DNA from 3 places in the Novosphingobium sp. NBM11 genome. Region 3 is predicted to be linked to each of the others. Evidence: riboswitches for the same ligand, from Rfam matches in the RefSeq annotation. Region 3 holds a riboswitch; each other region holds the start of a gene.
The links. A riboswitch is a leader RNA that binds a small molecule or an ion and turns the genes downstream of it on or off. The one in region 3 is predicted to bind cobalamin.

Region 1 (5,242 bases), on a different contig from region 3:
GCGCCGCGATCACCCGCACGTCGTCGCGGTAGGAGGCAAGCCCATGGACCAGCGCGCCGAAGCTCTGCGCCGTGGCGCTGCCGTCCACCACCGCCAGCACCGGCAGGCCGAAGCGGGCGGCCAGATCGGCGGCGGACGGATCGCCGTCGAACAGGCCCATCACCCCTTCGACGAGGATGAGATCGGCCTCGCGCGCGGCATCGGCTAGCAGGCGGCGGCATCCGGCCTCGCCCACCATGAACAGGTCGAGCTGATAGACCGGCGCGCCGCTCGCCCGTTCGAGGATCATCGGATCGAGGAAGTCCGGGCCGCACTTGAATACGCGAACCTTGCGCCCGGCCTGGCGGTGACGGCGGGCCAGCGCCGCCGTCACCAGCGTCTTGCCTTGCCCGGATGCCGGCGCGCTGACCAGCAGGGCCGGGCACCGCGCCGCCTTCACCGGTCGATCCCTTCCTGCGCGCGCACGCCGTCGCGGAAGGCGTGCTTCACGTCGCGGATCGCGCTGACGGTGTCGGCGGCGGCGATCAGCGCCTCGTCGGCGGCGCGGCCGGTGATGACGACGTGCTGCATCGCCGGTCGCGCTTCCAGCGCGGGAATGATCTCGTCGAGCGCGAGATAGCGATAGGTGACGAGGTAGGTCAGCTCGTCCAGCACCACGAGGCTGATCGCCGGATCGGCCAGCGCGGCCCTGGCCTTTTCCCAGCCGGCGCGCGCGGCGGCGATATCGCGCTGGCGGTCCTGCGTTTCCCAGGTGAAGCCTTCGCCGCACTTTTCCCAGATCACGTCGGGATGGCGCGAGAAGAAGGCGCGCTCGCCCACGTTCTCGGCCCCCTTGATGAACTGGAACACGGCCGCCTTGCGACCGTATCCCAGCGTGCGCGCGACCATGCCGAAGGCGCTGGAGGACTTTCCCTTGCCGTTGCCCGTCAGCACCAGCAGCAGGCCCTTGTCGCGCGTGGCGGCGGCGATTTTGGCGTCGACCACCGCCTTGTGCCGGCGGGTGCGCTCGCGGTGCGCGTTGTCTTCGGACCCGCTCACCGGCGCTCGCTTTCGCGCAGCTCGGGCCGGATCAGGAACAGCAGCGAGAACGCGGCGGCGGCCAGGCCGCTCCAACCGAGCGTCGCCCACAGCGTCGACGGGAAATAGCGCCCGATGCGGGGCAGGAAGCCCGCGAGTGTCGGATCGGCGAAGCGGCCGCCGAGGAAGTAGAAACCGCCGCTCGAAAGCAGTTCGGACGCGAACGTGGCGCAGATCAGCAGCACGGCCATGATCGGCAGGGCGGCCAGGCTTTCGCCCAGCCGGGCCTGCGCGTACCGTCCGGCCAGCCACATCACGCCATAGGCGGGCACCAGCATCCCGTAGGCGGGCGTAAAGCAGAAGGCCGACTGGCCGAACCAGCCGATCACCACCACGTCGATGGCATAGCCCAGCAGGAACAGCGCGCCGAACGCGGCCGCGCGGCGGACGAAGAAGCCGAGCACGAAGAAGCTGGCCAGGCTGGTATCGGGCAGGTGGATGACCTGGCTCAGCGAATGGCTGCGCGTGATGAGCATGACGAGGGCGAGAAGCCCGAAGACGGACAGTTCGAACCGGGTATTACGGACCATGAGGGGTCTCCTGAACGGGTTGGATTTCGCGTTGTGGCCGCGCACGCGACCATCGGCTGCGGCGCGGGGGCCTTTGCGATGCGCGGGCGGGCGCGGAACCGAAAGCTCGGGGCCGGGGCGCACGCCTGCTGCGGTTGTCGTGGATGTCAGACGCAGTTCATCACAGGCCCCCTTCGGCAACAAACGCACTTATGTCGTCCGCCAAGGGAGAAGCCCTCGTCCGCCCGGTGCATCCCGCCCGCGCGAAGGAACGACGATAGCGGGCCGGTTTCCTGACTTCCCGGATCATCGCGCCTGTCGCCGCCTTCTCAGGGCCGGAACCCCAATGGCATGATGGCGATGCGCTCACCGGTCACAGTTGCGGGAGCAGTGCCGGATTCGGCGGATTTCCGCCGGCCGGACTTCCCGATTAAGCCCTTTCGGGCACCCGTTACGCCGCCGGTGATAAGCGAACCGGTGCGCTGCCGCAAGCATTCGCGCTTGCGGCAGCGCCGGCGCGAAGCTATCCGCCGCTCTGCGACAGGTTCCCCGGAAGGGGATCAAAAGGGAACGGGGTGCGAAACCCCGGCTGCCCCTGCAACTGTAAGCGGCGAGCCGACCGGCCATCACGCCATTGGGACTTCACCGTCCTGAGAAGGCGGCCGGACCGGCATTGACCCGTGAGCCAGGAGACCTGCCTGACGCGGTCGTTCTTCGTTCGGGCAGGGTGCACCGGACGTTCGAGGTTCCCGCGCCAAAGGCGGGACGATCCCTCGCGCAACGACAGCCACTGCCTGCCGGGAAGACCGTGCGGGAAGCGTCGTCTCGTGCCCTCCGGCCACCTCGCCGGGGCGTCGCGCGGCGGGCGTTTTCCTTGCGGTCCGAGCGGCAGGTCATCGCCGTTCGTATCCAGGGAACCGCACCATGCGCCTGACCCGTTGTTCCGTTGTTTCTGCCCTTTCCCTTTCGCTGGGCCTTCCCGTGGCCGCCCATGCTGCCCCTTACCCCGAAGATCCGGCCCCTGACGCCGTTCCCGACACCTCCATCGTCGTCACCGCGCTGCGCACGCCGGTCGCGCAGGATCGCGTCTCCTCCACCGTCACCGTGCTGGACGAGGCGGCCATCCGCCAGGCGCAGCCGCTGGCCGTGACCGATCTTCTGGTCCGCACGCCGGGCATCAGCCTGTCGCGCAACGGCGGTTACGGCGCCGCCACGTCGCTGCGCATCCGTGGCGCGGACGCTGGCCAGTCGGTGATGGTGATCGACGGGATGCGCCTGTCCGATCCTTCCGCCACGTCCGGCGGCTATGCTTTCGCCAACCTGCTGGTCGATGACATCGAACGCATCGAGATCCTGCGCGGTCCGCAATCGATCCTGTGGGGCAGCGACGCGATCGGCGGCGTCATCAACGTGACCACGCGCCGGGCGGAAAAGCCGCTGGAAGGCGGCCTGGCGGTCGAGGCGGGCACGCACGATACGGTGAACGCGCAAGCCGGCGTCGGCGGCACGGGCACGCTGGTCGACTGGCGGCTGTCCGCCTCGACCTTCTCCACCGACGGCATTTCGGCGCGCAGCAACGGCACCGAGCCCGACGGATACCGCCGCACCTCCGCCAGTGGCACAGCCACGGTCAAGCTGACGCCGAACCTGTCGCTGGACCTGCGCGGTTACTGGGCCGACGCGCGCAACGATTTCGACAGCACGGCGGGCGATTCGCTCATCTATGGCCGGACGAAGGAATGGTCGGGCTATGCGGGGCTCAATCTGGCGCTGCTCAATGGCCGTTTCACCAACCGGCTGGCGGCGATGCAGACCGAGACGGACCGCGAGAACTACGACCCCGCCCGCGCGATCCGTCCGCTGAACTTCGATGCCCACGGCCGCGTCCGCCGCTTCGAGTACCAGGGATCGCTGCGCCTTTCCGACGCGGTGCAGGCGGTGTTCGGCGCCGAGCGCGAGGAACAGCGGATGACCACGGCCTCGCCGGGCAACAACACCGCGCCCTACACACTGGTGCCCCAGACCGCTTCGACTGACAGCCTCTATGGCGAGCTGCGCGCGACGCCGCTTGCCGGGCTGACGCTCAACGGCGGCGTGCGCTACGATCACCAGTCGCGCTTCGGTGGCAACACGGTGTTCAGCGCCGGCGGGGTCTATACACCCAACGCGGGCAGGACGGTGCTGCGCGCCAGCTATGACGACGGGTTCAAGGCTCCGTCGCTCTACCAGCTGTTCAGCCTCTACGGCAACGCGGACCTCCGGCCCGAAAGGGCGAGGGGCTGGTCGGCCGGCTTCGAGCAGACGCTGGGCAGCGTGCTGCACGGTTCCGCGGCATGGTTCGAGCGCGACACCGACAACCTGATCGACTTCGCCTATTGCCCCACCAGCGGCGCGCTGCCCGCGTCCTGCTACGTGCCCAGCACCACCACGACGCGCTTCGGCTATTACGCCAATGTCCGCAAGGCGCACGCGCGGGGCATCGAACTGAGCGGGGATGCGCGGATCGGCGTGCTGTTCGCGCAAGCCAACTACAGCTGGATCTCCGCGCAGGACCGGTCGCCCGGCGGCGCCGACTTCGGCCGCCAGCTTGCCCGCGTGCCGCGCCATCTCGCCGATATCGAAGGCGGGATCGAGCTGCCGCAAGGGGTGAAGGCCAGCGTGGCCGCGCGCTACGCCGGCGCAACGTTCGACCGCGCGGGCAGCCGCGCGACCCTGCCCGACTACTGGCTGGTCGACCTGCGCGTGCAGTGGCGCGTGGCTGGTGGGCTGACGGTCCATGGCCGCATCGAAAACCTGGCCGACCGGCACTACGAGACCGCCAGCGGTTACGGCAGCCTGGGCCGGACGGTCTACATCGGCCTGCGGAGCCGGTTCTGATGCTGCGCGCGGTTGCAGCGGGGCCGGCAGTGGTGGTCTGCTCCACCTGCCGCCTGTCCGCCGACCGGCGCGAGGACGAAGGCGGGCGGCGCGGTGGCGCGCTGCTCGCCGAGGCCTTGCGGCAGGTTCAGGCACAGGAACCGGCCCTTGCCGGCGTGGCGGTGCAGGAAATGGCCTGCCTGTTCGCCTGCCAGCGCCATTGCACGGTCCATATCCGCGCGCCCGGCCGGATTGGCTACGTGCTGGGCGGCTTCACGCCCGACGAGGCGGCGGCCCGCGCGATCCTGAGCTATGCCGCGCGCCACGCCGAAAGCAGGGAAGGCGTGGTGCCCTATGCCGAATGGCCGGAAGGCGTGAAGGGGCACTTCATCACGCGCACGCCGCCTGAAGGCCATGTCTGCCCATGATTGTCTGCCCATGATCCGCTTCCAAGATGCGGCAGCGTTCGGCGCCGCGCTCGACGCCTTGCCGCGGCCCGACGATGCCGCGCTGGCCGCGGCGCGCGCGCGGCAGGCGGTGCTGACCAAGCCGGCGGGATCGCTGGGGCGGCTGGAGGAGATCGCGCTGTTCATGGCGGGTTGGCAGGGGCGCGAACGGCCGGTGCTCGATCGGGTGCGGGCGACCGTGTTCGCCGGCAACCACGGCGTGGCCGCGCGCGGCGTCAGCGCCTTTCCCGTGGACGTGACCGCGCAGATGGTCGCGAATTTCCAGGCCGGCGGCGCGGCGATCAACGCGCTGGCGCGGGCGTGCGGCGCGGCGCTGTCCGTGGTCGCGCTCGA
Region 2 (5,242 bases), 850 kb from region 3:
CACCACCGAACTGGAAGAGGCGCGCTGGTTCACCCGCGCCGAAGTGCGGGCGGCGCTGGACGGCGATGAGGAAGGGCCTTTCATCGCGCCCCCGCAGCACGCTGTGGCGCGGCACCTGCTGGAATGGTGGATCGCCCGATGACCGCGCCCGCTACGCCAAAGCCGGTGACGATCGACATCTGGTCGGACGTGATGTGCCCGTGGTGCGTGATCGGCTACCACCAGCTGCAAAAGGGGCTGGCCATCCTGGGCGACGAGGTGACGGCGACGATCCGCTTCCACCCCTTCGAGCTGAACCCCGACATGCCGCCCGAAGGCGAGGAGCAGAGCGCGCATATCATGCGCAAGTACGGGCGCAGCAAGGAACAGGCGGCGGAAGGCCGCTCGCAATTGCTGGCCATCGCCGAACGCGCCGGCGCCAGCCTGTCCTGGTCGGGCGAGGGCACGCCGCCGCCCGCGATGATGTGGAACACCCGCGCCGCGCACACGCTGCTGGTCCATGCCTTGCGCGATTACGATGCGGAAACCGAAGTGCGGCTGAAGCTGGCGCTGTTCGCGGCGCATTTCCAGCACCGCCGCAACGTTTCGGACCATGCGGTCCTGCTCGATGTGGCGGAAAGCGCGGGGCTGGACCGCGCCCGCGCGCAAGCCGCGCTCGACGATCCGGAACTGGCCGCGATCGTCGTGGCGGGCGAGCAGCAGGCGTGGGACTGGAACATTTCGGGCGTGCCGGCAATGGTCGTCAACGGCAAATACCTGATCCCCGGCGCGCAGGAACCGGACGTCTATGCCAACGCCCTGCGCCGCGTGATCGCGCGCGAGGCGGCGGCGGGAGCCTAGGGCGTGTGGCAAATGCCGGAATGGGCTGCCGCTATCGGGTATTCGCGAAAATCAGTTTCCGCGACCAAACAGCAGTACAATCCCTGCAAAACCAATACCCGATCCTAAAATCAGGCCGATGGTGGCGTTCGTCATGGTGATCCAATATGCAATTGGCCGCGACGCTCGAGAGTACACCTGCCCCTTCACGGGAAGCTGTCGATCCGTAAGTCCAGCGTAAAGCCGATTGATCATGAAACCGACAAGACCGAAGCCGACAAGCGCAAGAACAAAATCGCCAAACAATCTGTAACCCTCGTCATTCGAGCAACGCTTGTTATCAGGCTAGCGCCAGCGCCGCCACAAGCATGAAGGGGCTTCTTATGCCCAAAGCCCGGAATATTCTGGTTTCCGAAACGCCGTGCCACACTCTCCGTCGCGGAACTCCTCCTCACCCTACCCCTGCGGTTGCGCGATCCACTTGCCGCTGTTCTGGTATTCGGGCCGGATTGCGTTGGAGCCGGGCAGGTTCGCTCCCGCCGGACTGGACCCGGCGGGTTGTGAACCGGTGGCCGGCGCGCCCGGCAGCCGGTTGCCCGCGCGGAACACGGCATCGCCGCCGCGCTGCTCGATCGCCGGGGCATAGGCGGGCGCGGTGGCGTGGGGCAGCGGCATTTGCCCGAACGCGGCGGACGTTGCGGCCGGCACCGGCGCGGCCTGCTGCTGGAGCGCGGCCAGGCGGCCGTCCTCGTAGGCGCGGGCGAGCGCGACCGGATCGGCGATGTCGGTGGGGGCGGGCGTCCAGGTGCGCGGATGCGGCGCGGCGATCGGCTCGCCTCCGGCATAGACCGCGTTGAACGCCGCCGGGCGTCCCGCGCCGCCGCTCCAGCGGTAGAAGCGATGGGCGCCGATCGTGCCGATGAAGGCCAGGCTGTCGGCCCAGTAGGGGTGGATCGCGCTGGTGTGATAGTGCGTGGCAAGGCCCACCGGGGCATAGACGTAGCCCGCCAGCGCATCGCGGGCCACGCGCCGCGCGCGTTCCCAGAACGCCACCATCGGCCGGCGCGCCAGCGATCCGTCGCAGGCGAAGCTGAACTGGCAGCCGGGCCGTTCCGATCCCTGATAGACCACGCCGCACACGGTATTGGGGAAGGCTGGATGCGCCACGCGGTTCAGCACCACTTGCGCCACCGCGCGCTGGCCGCTGTCGGGTTCCGAAGCGGCCTCGTAATAGATCGCCGCGGTCAGGCACTGCAGCGCGCGCCATTGGTCCTCGCCGCTGCCGCGCGCGAAGATCGGCCGCGCGGCGGGGCCGGCGGGTTCGACGGCGGACGCGACTTCCTCGTCATCGCGGTGCGCGGCCCAGGCCTGTTCGGCGGCGTTGGGCGCGATCAGCCCGGTATCGTCGGGCGAGACATAGTAGAAGGCCGATCCGGGAAAGCTTTCGCCCGCCTGCTCGAACGGCTGCAACGGGCCGGCCTCGGCCTGCGCGGCGGCGCGGTCGATCCCGCCGGGGCTGCCCCAGCCGATGGGGCCGAGCACCATCGCGAACAGGCCGATCGTGGCCACGCCCGCCAGCCGCTGGCGCAGCATCGACGGGGTCCGCAGCCGGCGCCGCACCGAGACCATGTCGCGCCGGCGGATGCGCGCGGCAAAATCGCGCGGGCGGGGCACAAGGGGGGCGGGATCGGCCGCTTCCGCAATGGCGTTGGCGGGAAGGTGATCGCGGCGCGTCTCTGCGTCGCCCGTGCGCACGTTCTCCTCCGCAGCCGGGGGCAAGGCCCCGGTCGGAAGGGTGAACGGACGGTAGGCGATTTCCAGCGGCATCGGGTCTTGGACGCGTTCCTTTGCTCTCCTGCGCTAGCGCGCGCGGACAGGTCCCGCACGCACGGCGTTCGCGCCGTCCCAAGGCGGCACAGACCCGCGTCATAGGGTGAATCGGTTAAGACTCTTGCTCGTGCCCCCGTTCGGGGCTACGCGCCGCAGCGACGCCACCGGTGCCCTTCAACGGGCCTAGAGGGAATCCGCGAAGGACCAACACGGTCCCCAACCGGAGCTGCCCCCGCAACTGTATCCGGCGAGCGCCCTGTCCACGATGCCACTGGCCGCACGGCCGGGAAGGCGGGCAGGGGGCGATGACCCGGAGAGCCAGGAGACCTGCCGGTGTGTGGTCGTTCCGCGGCCGGGCGGGGTGTACCGGGCGCACGCGTCGCGAGTTCCGCCCGTTGGCCCGGCGGTCCTCCCGCCATGAACGGCAGTTCGTTCATGGGCTGGGAGTCTGAAGAATGCCGGGCAAGTATCTGTTTTTCCTTACCGCATCCCTGTTGGCCGCTGCGCCGGCGCTGGCGCAGGACGATATGGCGCAACCCGCCGCGCCGGCCGTCTCCGCCGATGCGCAGATCACCGTGCTCGCCACGGGCAGCAAGCTGCGGCTCGACCAGACCGGGCAGGCCGTCACCGTCATCACCGCCGAGCAGATCGCGCAAGTGCAGGGCGCTGACCTGACGCGCGTGCTGGAGCGCGTGCCCGGTCTCACCTTTTCGCGCAACGGCGGTCTTGGCGCCTTCACCGGCGTGCGCCTGCGCGGGTCCGAATCCGAACAGGTGCTGGTGCTGATCGATGGCGTGCGCGTGGAGGACGTGTCCTCGCCCTCGGGCGGCTACGATTTCGGCAACCTGTTGACCGGCGGAATCGACCGCATCGACGTGCTGCGCGGCTCGAACTCCGTGGTCTGGGGCAGCGCCGCGATCGGCGGCGTCATCGCGGTGACGACCAAGGAAGTGAACGGCGCGGAGGCCAGCGTCGAATATGGCGCGAAGGAAACGGTCTCCGCCGATGCCGTGGCCGGTGTGGCCAACGATCGCTATGCCTTCTCGCTCAACGGCGGCTACGCGCGCACCGATGGCGTTTCCGCCGCCGCGGTCGGCACCGAGCCGGACGGCTACCGCCAATGGCGCATCGGCGGGCGCGGGCGCGTGAACCTCACCCCCGATCTCTCGCTCAACGCCGTCGCGCGCTATGCCGACAGCAAGCTCGATATCGACGGTTATCCGCCGCCGACTTACACCGTGTTCGGCGACACGCCGGAATACCAGAAGACCCGCCAGTTCTCCGGCCGCGCCGGGTTCCACTATGCCGGCAGCGCGCTTACGCTCGATGGCGGCTATGCGCTCGCCGATACGCGCCGGAACTACTACGATCCCACCTACGGCGCCGATCCGCAGTACGGCTACAAGGGCCGCAGCCAGCGCGTCGACCTGACCGGCCGCATCGCGCTGCCCGCGCATGTCGCGCTCGATTTCGGCGGGGACAGCGAATGGACGCGCTTCTCGTCCAGCTTCGACGCGCAGCACAGCGCGCGCCTGTCCAGCGGCCACGCGCTGCTCGGCTGGTACACCGACCGGGCCAGCCTTGCCGCCGGCGTGCGCGTCGACGATCACAGCCGCTTCGGCACGCAGGCGACGTTCGGTGCCAACGGCAGCGTCCGCGTGGCGCAGGGGCTGCGCCTGCGCGCCAGCTATGGCGAAGGGTTCAAGGCGCCCACGCTCTACCAGCTCTATTCGGACTACGGGAACCAGGGGCTCAGCCCCGAACGCAGCCGCAGCTACGACGCCGGGGTCGAATACACCACGGCCGATGGCGTGTTCCACGCCTCGGCCACCTGGTTCCGGCGCGATACGCGCAACCTTATCGCCTATGTATCGTGCTTCTCGGCCACCAGCCCGTTGTGCGCGGACGGGCGCTTCGGCTTCTACGACAACGTCGGCAAGACCCGTGCCGAAGGCGTGGAACTGGAACTGCGCGCCGATGTCAGCCCCACGTTCCGGGCGCAGGCGGTCTATACCTATGACCGCGCCCGCAACCTGACCGTGGCGGACGCGAACTACGGCAAGGCGCTCGCCCGCCGCCCGCGCAACGCGCTGACGGTTTCGGCCGACTGGACCTCGCCGCTCGCTGGCCTGACCCTGGGCGCGGACGTCCGCCTTGTCAGCGACAGCTTCGACGATGCGGGCAACCGCACCCGGCTGGATGGCTACGAGCTGACCACGCTGCGCGCCAGCTTGCCGTTCGGGGATTTCTTCGAACTGTTCGGTCGGGTCGAAAACCTGTTCGATGAAAAGTACCAGACCTCGGCCGGATACGGCACCTGGGGCCGCTCCGCCTTCATCGGCGCGCGGGTGCGCTATTAACGCGGGCGGCTCCTTGCCTTCTTCCACCCCACCGGCCTTGTGGCGGTGGGGCTGGAGGCTGGCGTTGCTGGCGGTTCTTTCCGCTTGCGCGCCGGCCACGCCTCCGCCTTCGGCCACGCGCGCGCACCCCGCGATCGTTTCGCTGAACCCGTGCAGCGATGCGATCCTGGCCGAAGTGGCCGATCCGGGGCAGGTACTGGCGCTGTCACACTACAGCCGCGATCCCCGATCGA
Region 3 (5,242 bases):
ACAGCCGAGACAAGGACATCGCCTATTATTACGAGTCCTACATCCCCGCCTTTGATGCAGGTGCTCCGGTGGAAGGCCGGTTGAGCCGCGTGGTCGAGCCTCGAACTGTGAGGATTGGCGCAAAGGTCAATTTCTAGCGAAATCCCTTGATGGGCGGCGCTGCGGCACGTCTGCGGCACCGTCCTTCGTTTGTTCATTCCTCAATCGCCGAGCCAATCATGCCCCTCACGAAGACACTGCCGTCCCTGTCTCTGCGCCGACGAATTGGTGCCTTGTTTGCCGGATTGATCGCCGCCAACATTGGCGTCTGGGTCTGGGCATTCAGCCTGTTTCATGCACAGCCGTTGATGCTCGGCACCGCCGTGCTTGCCTGGGGGCTGGGCCTGCGTCACGCGGTTGATGCCGATCATATTGCGGCGATCGACAATGTGACCCGCAAGCTGATGCAGGACGGGCAGCGTCCGGTTTCGGTCGGATTCTGGTTCGCGATCGGGCATTCCGGAATCATTGCCATAGCATCGATCATCATTGCGGTGACGGCCAGCGCGCTGTCGCAGTTTGGCGCTTTCAAGGAAATCGGTGGCGTGATTGCAACCGTGATTTCCGCGCTTTTCCTGTTCACGATCGCCGGCATGAACCTGGTCATCCTGCGCTCTGTCTGGCGGACTTTTGCCCATGTTCGTGCAGGCGGCAGCTATGCCGAGGACGATCTTGATCTGCTATTGGGTGGGCGCGGTCTGCTTTCCAGACTGTTCAGGCCGATGTTCCGCCTCGTGAACAAAAGCTGGCATATGGCCCCGCTGGGGTTTCTGTTCGGGCTTGGGTTCGATACAGCAACCGAAGTTGCCATTCTGGGCATGTCGGCCAGCCAGGCCGCCGATGGCCTGTCGATCGGGACAATCCTGGTCCTGCCCGCCCTGTTCGCGGTCGGTATGGCCCTCATCGATACGGCGGACGGCGTGGTGATGCTGGGCGCTTATGAATGGGCCTTCGTGAAGCCGATCCGCAAGCTCTACTACAACATCACCATTACCCTGATCTCGGCCATCGTGGCGATTGTCATTGGTGGAATCGAAACGCTGGCCCTGATTGGCGACAAGCTGGCCCTTACGGGTAGGCCATGGCGGGTCGCCGCTGAACTGGGCGAAAATTTCAATGGTCTGGGCTTCGCCATCATCGGTCTTTTCGTGTTCTGCTGGCTGGCGAGTTACGCGATCTATCGCTGGAAGCGGTTCGATGAAATCGAGGTTTCGGTCGTTGCCTGACCGTCACTGCGTGGATCGTTGCGTCATACTCAGCCACGATGACCAGTCCTGCACCGTCTCAATCGATCTTGATGTCCGAATGCCGCTCGGGCTTCGCGTACATCACGGCGAGCGCGACGCGGCGATCCGGATGCTGATGGCTCGTTCCAACGGAACATTCGTTAAATCCAGAAAAAGTTGTGTCTTTGATCCGAATTCAAGGCAGGCTGCGGAAGATCTCGTCGATGCCATACGGAAACGGCTTTTCCGGATAGCGTGCAAGCCTGTCAGTCAACGGCAGGTCGAGGATATTCTCTGCATCACGTCCCGCGAGCGAACACGGTGGGCCAAGGACGGCCGCTTGGCCCTATCGGGGGCTTCCAGGATCAGAAAAGGCGTAACCGAAATAACGCTCTGGACTTATCCCTGCGATGCGATCGAGCGCCTGGCAGCCAACCCATCCGAGATAAGGCGATGGCGTAAAGAGGATGAAGCAACAACTTCAATTGGCTTGGCTGGCATTTTCGTCTAGAGCGCGCGGCGAAGGACCGGGGCAACCCGCCCTTCAATGATCGCGCCGGTGCCCCGCAAGGGGCTTAATCGGGAATGCGGTGCGGGAGCTTGCTCCCAAATCCGTGGCTGTCCCTGCAACTGTAAGCGGATAGCGCGATGCACATGCTCCTGAACACAGGAGCTGCCACTGGACAGCGCTTTGGCGCAAAGTCTGGGAAGGCGTGCATCAAGCTGTGACCCGCGAGCCAGGAGACCTGCCGGCGCACCGGTCGCTCTTGCCTGATCCAGGGGATGGTCACGGCACGGTAACTCTCCGTCTGAGCGACGAAGCTGTGCGGCTGGGGCTGCACGGCCGCGTGGTAACGGGTGCTTCATCGCGCCTGCCCGTTGCGATGCGCCGACCGGACTTGTCCGGCAAGCCCCGCCGTTTGTCGCTCTGGCGCGCGGAGGAATTGCTTGTGGCCGACCTGTCAAAGGTGCCTGTCACCATCATTACGGGCTTTCTGGGCGCGGGGAAAACCACGCTCATCAGCCATTTGATCCGCAATGCGGGCGGGCGCAGGCTGGCGGTGGTGGTCAACGAATTCGGCTCGCTGGGCGTGGATGGCCAGATTCTGGAATCTTGCGCCATTCCGGATTGCCCGGCGGAAAACATCGTAGAACTGGCCAATGGCTGCATCTGCTGCACCGTGGCGGATGACTTCATCCCCACGGTGGAAAAGCTGCTGGCGCTTGATCCGCGCCCGGATCACATCCTGATCGAGACATCGGGTCTGGCCTTGCCCAAGCCGCTGCTCAAGGCGTTTGACTGGCCCGCGATTCGTAGCCGGATCACCGTGGACGGTGTGCTGGCGCTGGCCGATGCCGAAGCGGTGGCGGCAGGCCGGTTCGCGCCCGATGTGGCCGCGCTTGACGCCCAGCGCGCCGCCGATCCCAGCATCGATCATGAGACGCCGCTTTCGGAAGTGTTCGAGGACCAGCTTGCCTGCGCCGACATGATTCTGCTGACCAAGGTTGATCTGGCAGGTCCGGAAGGTGTCGCCGCAGCGCGCGCGATCATCGCGGCGGAGCTTAGTCGCCCGGTTCCGGTGATCGAACTGACCGAAGGCGTGGTCGATCCGCGCGTGATTCTGGGCCTTGATGCCGCTGCCGAGGACGACATCGCCGCGCGCCCATCGCACCATGATGGAGATGACGACCACGAGCACGACGACTTTGACAGCACCGTCATCGCATGGGGCGAGATCGCCGATCCGGCAGTGCTTGTGGCGCGGATCGAAACGCTGGCGCGCGATCACCATATCCTGCGCGTGAAGGGCTATGCCGCCGTTGCGGGCAAGCCGATGCGGCTGCTGGTGCAGGCGGTAGGCGCGCGGGTGCGCCACCAGTACGACCGCCCGTGGCGGCCTGACGAGCCGCGCCGCACCACGCTGGTCGCCATTGCCGAGCACGATCATGTCGATGCAGACGCCATTCGCGCGGTGCTGCTGGCGTAAGGCGCGGGCCATGCACGTCATTTTCCGCGAAACGCACGGGATGGAGGAAACCGCCGTCCCGCAGGATCTGGGGCAAGAGCCTGCGGATCTGGTGGTCCTGTCCTTTTCGGACAGCGACCTGGGCGCATTCGCGGCGGCATGGCATCAGGCCCGCGCGGGCGATGTGGCGTTCCCTTCGCTGCGGCTCGCCAATCTGGCGGCGCTGATGCATCCGCTGTCGGTCGACACGTATGTCGAGCGGACACTTTCGGGTGCAAAGGCGATCCTGATCCGGCTGATCGGCGGCACGCCCTATTGGAGCTACGGGCTGCAACAGGTCGAGGCGCTGGCCCGGTCGCGCGGCATCGCCCTGGCCGTGCTGCCCGGCGACGGCTGGGAGGACGCGCGGCTGGATGCGGTTTCGACCGTGCCGGTGCCTGCATTGCGCGAACTTGCGCAGTGGTGCGATGCTGGCGGTGCAGGGGCGGCGCAGGCGGCGCTTGCCGCGCTGTCGCAGCTGGCGGGGCTGATTGATGCCCCCGCCCGGACATGCGATCCGCTGCCGATGGCGGGAGGCTGGCATCCCGGCTTTGGCGTGGTCGATCCTGAAGCCTTTGTGCGCGATCCGGCAAGGCCGCTGGTCCTGATCGTGTTCTATCGTTCTTACCTGACCGCCCACGATCTGGACCCGTTTGCCGCCCTGCATACCGCGTTCGAGCAGCGCGGTTTCGATGCATTGTCGATCTTCGTCCCCTCGCTGAAAGCCCCGCAGGTGCGCGAACAGGTGGACCGCTGGGTGCGCGGACTTGGCCCGGTAGCGATCATCAACGCTACCGCTTTTTCCGCGCGGGGCGAGGACGGCGCCACCCCGCTTGATGGCGCGGGCGTTCCCGTGTTTCAGCTGGCGCTGGCCACGTCCGGGCGCGCGGGATGGGCGGCGGCGTCGCGCGGGCTTTCCCCCGCAGACATTGCCATGCATGTGGTGCTGCCCGAAATTGACGGGCGGGTGTTTGCAGGCATCGCCAGCTTCAAGGAGGCGGGGACGCGCGATCCCGCGCTTGGCTTTGCCCGTACCATCCATCGCGCCGATGCCGGCCGGATCGAAGCGATCACCGCGCGGGTAGCGGGCTGGATCGCACTTGCCCAAACGCCGGTTGCCGAGCGGCGGGTTGCGCTGGTCCTGTCGACTTATCCCGGCAAGGCATACCAGATCGCCCACGCCGTGGGGCTGGATGCGCTGGCTTCTGCCGAGGCGATCCTGGCCGATCTGGCCGAGGCGGGATATGCCACTGACGCGCAGGCCGGACTGGCAGCGCTCCTTGAATGCACACATCAGCACTGGCCGCTGGCAGAGTACCGCAAGGCGTTGGCAGCACTGCCCGATACCCTGCGCGCTGAACTTTTCGCCGCATGGGGCGAGCCGGAAGCCGATGCTGCCGCCGCCGATGGCGCGTTCCGTTTTGCCGCGCTGCCCATCGGCAACGCGCTGGTAGCCTTGCAGCCCGAACGCGGCGAGCGCGCCCATCGCGACGGCGACTATCACGACCTGTCCCGCTGCCCGCGCCATGGCTATGTGGCGTTCTACCTGTGGCTGCGCCAGCGAAGCGTGGACGCGCTGGTGCATGTCGGCGCACATGGCACACTGGAATGGCTGCCGGGCAAATCAGTCGCGCTGTCCGATGCTTGCTGGCCCGAGGCGCTGACCGGCGCGATGCCGGTGATCTATCCGTTCATCGTCAACGATCCCGGCGAAGCGGCGCAGGCCAAGCGCCGGATCAGCGCGGTTACGATCGGGCACGTTCCCCCGCCACTGGTGCAAACGCAAAGCGGTGCGGGGCTGGCCCGGATCGAGGCGCTGCTGGATGAATTCTCCAACGCTGGCGGGCTGGACCCGGCCCGCCGCGACCGTCTGCAAGTGAACATCCGCGACGAAGCGCGCGTGCTGGGACTTGAGGCGGAACTGGGCCTTGATGACGCGGCCACGCTGGTCGAGGCGATCACCCGGATCGA

Region 1: another riboswitch for cobalamin. It lies ahead of F1640_RS22305 (hypothetical protein); the one in region 3 lies ahead of cobW (cobalamin biosynthesis protein CobW).
Region 2: another riboswitch for cobalamin. It lies ahead of F1640_RS06500 (TonB-dependent siderophore receptor); the one in region 3 lies ahead of cobW (cobalamin biosynthesis protein CobW).

Annotation. Positions count from the first base shown of each region.
Region 1 covers NZ_VUOG01000003.1:439,254-444,495, forward strand. Annotated here, with positions in the region: gene F1640_RS22295 (cobyrinate a,c-diamide synthase) at 1-439, opposite strand, end outside; gene cobO (cob(I)yrinic acid a,c-diamide adenosyltransferase) at 436-1,038, opposite strand; gene F1640_RS22305 (hypothetical protein) at 1,035-1,607, opposite strand; cobalamin riboswitch at 1,852-2,053, opposite strand; cobalamin riboswitch at 2,112-2,303, shown strand; gene F1640_RS22310 (TonB-dependent siderophore receptor) at 2,511-4,463, shown strand; gene F1640_RS22315 (DUF1636 domain-containing protein) at 4,463-4,870, shown strand; gene cobT (nicotinate-nucleotide--dimethylbenzimidazole phosphoribosyltransferase) at 4,881-5,242, shown strand, end outside.
Region 2 covers NZ_VUOG01000001.1:1,369,398-1,374,639, reverse strand. Annotated here, with positions in the region: gene nudC (NAD(+) diphosphatase) at 1-142, shown strand, start outside; gene F1640_RS06515 (DsbA family oxidoreductase) at 139-840, shown strand; gene F1640_RS06510 (hypothetical protein) at 892-1,125, opposite strand; gene F1640_RS06505 (cell wall hydrolase) at 1,276-2,646, opposite strand; cobalamin riboswitch at 2,798-2,999, shown strand; gene F1640_RS06500 (TonB-dependent siderophore receptor) at 3,105-5,009, shown strand; gene F1640_RS06495 (ABC transporter substrate-binding protein) at 5,074-5,242, shown strand, end outside.
Region 3 covers NZ_VUOG01000001.1:514,545-519,786, reverse strand. Annotated here, with positions in the region: gene F1640_RS02530 (TonB-dependent receptor domain-containing protein) at 1-137, shown strand, start outside; gene F1640_RS02525 (HoxN/HupN/NixA family nickel/cobalt transporter) at 219-1,265, shown strand; gene F1640_RS02520 (hypothetical protein) at 1,258-1,776, shown strand; cobalamin riboswitch at 1,806-2,034, shown strand; gene cobW (cobalamin biosynthesis protein CobW) at 2,216-3,253, shown strand; gene cobN (cobaltochelatase subunit CobN) at 3,264-5,242, shown strand, end outside.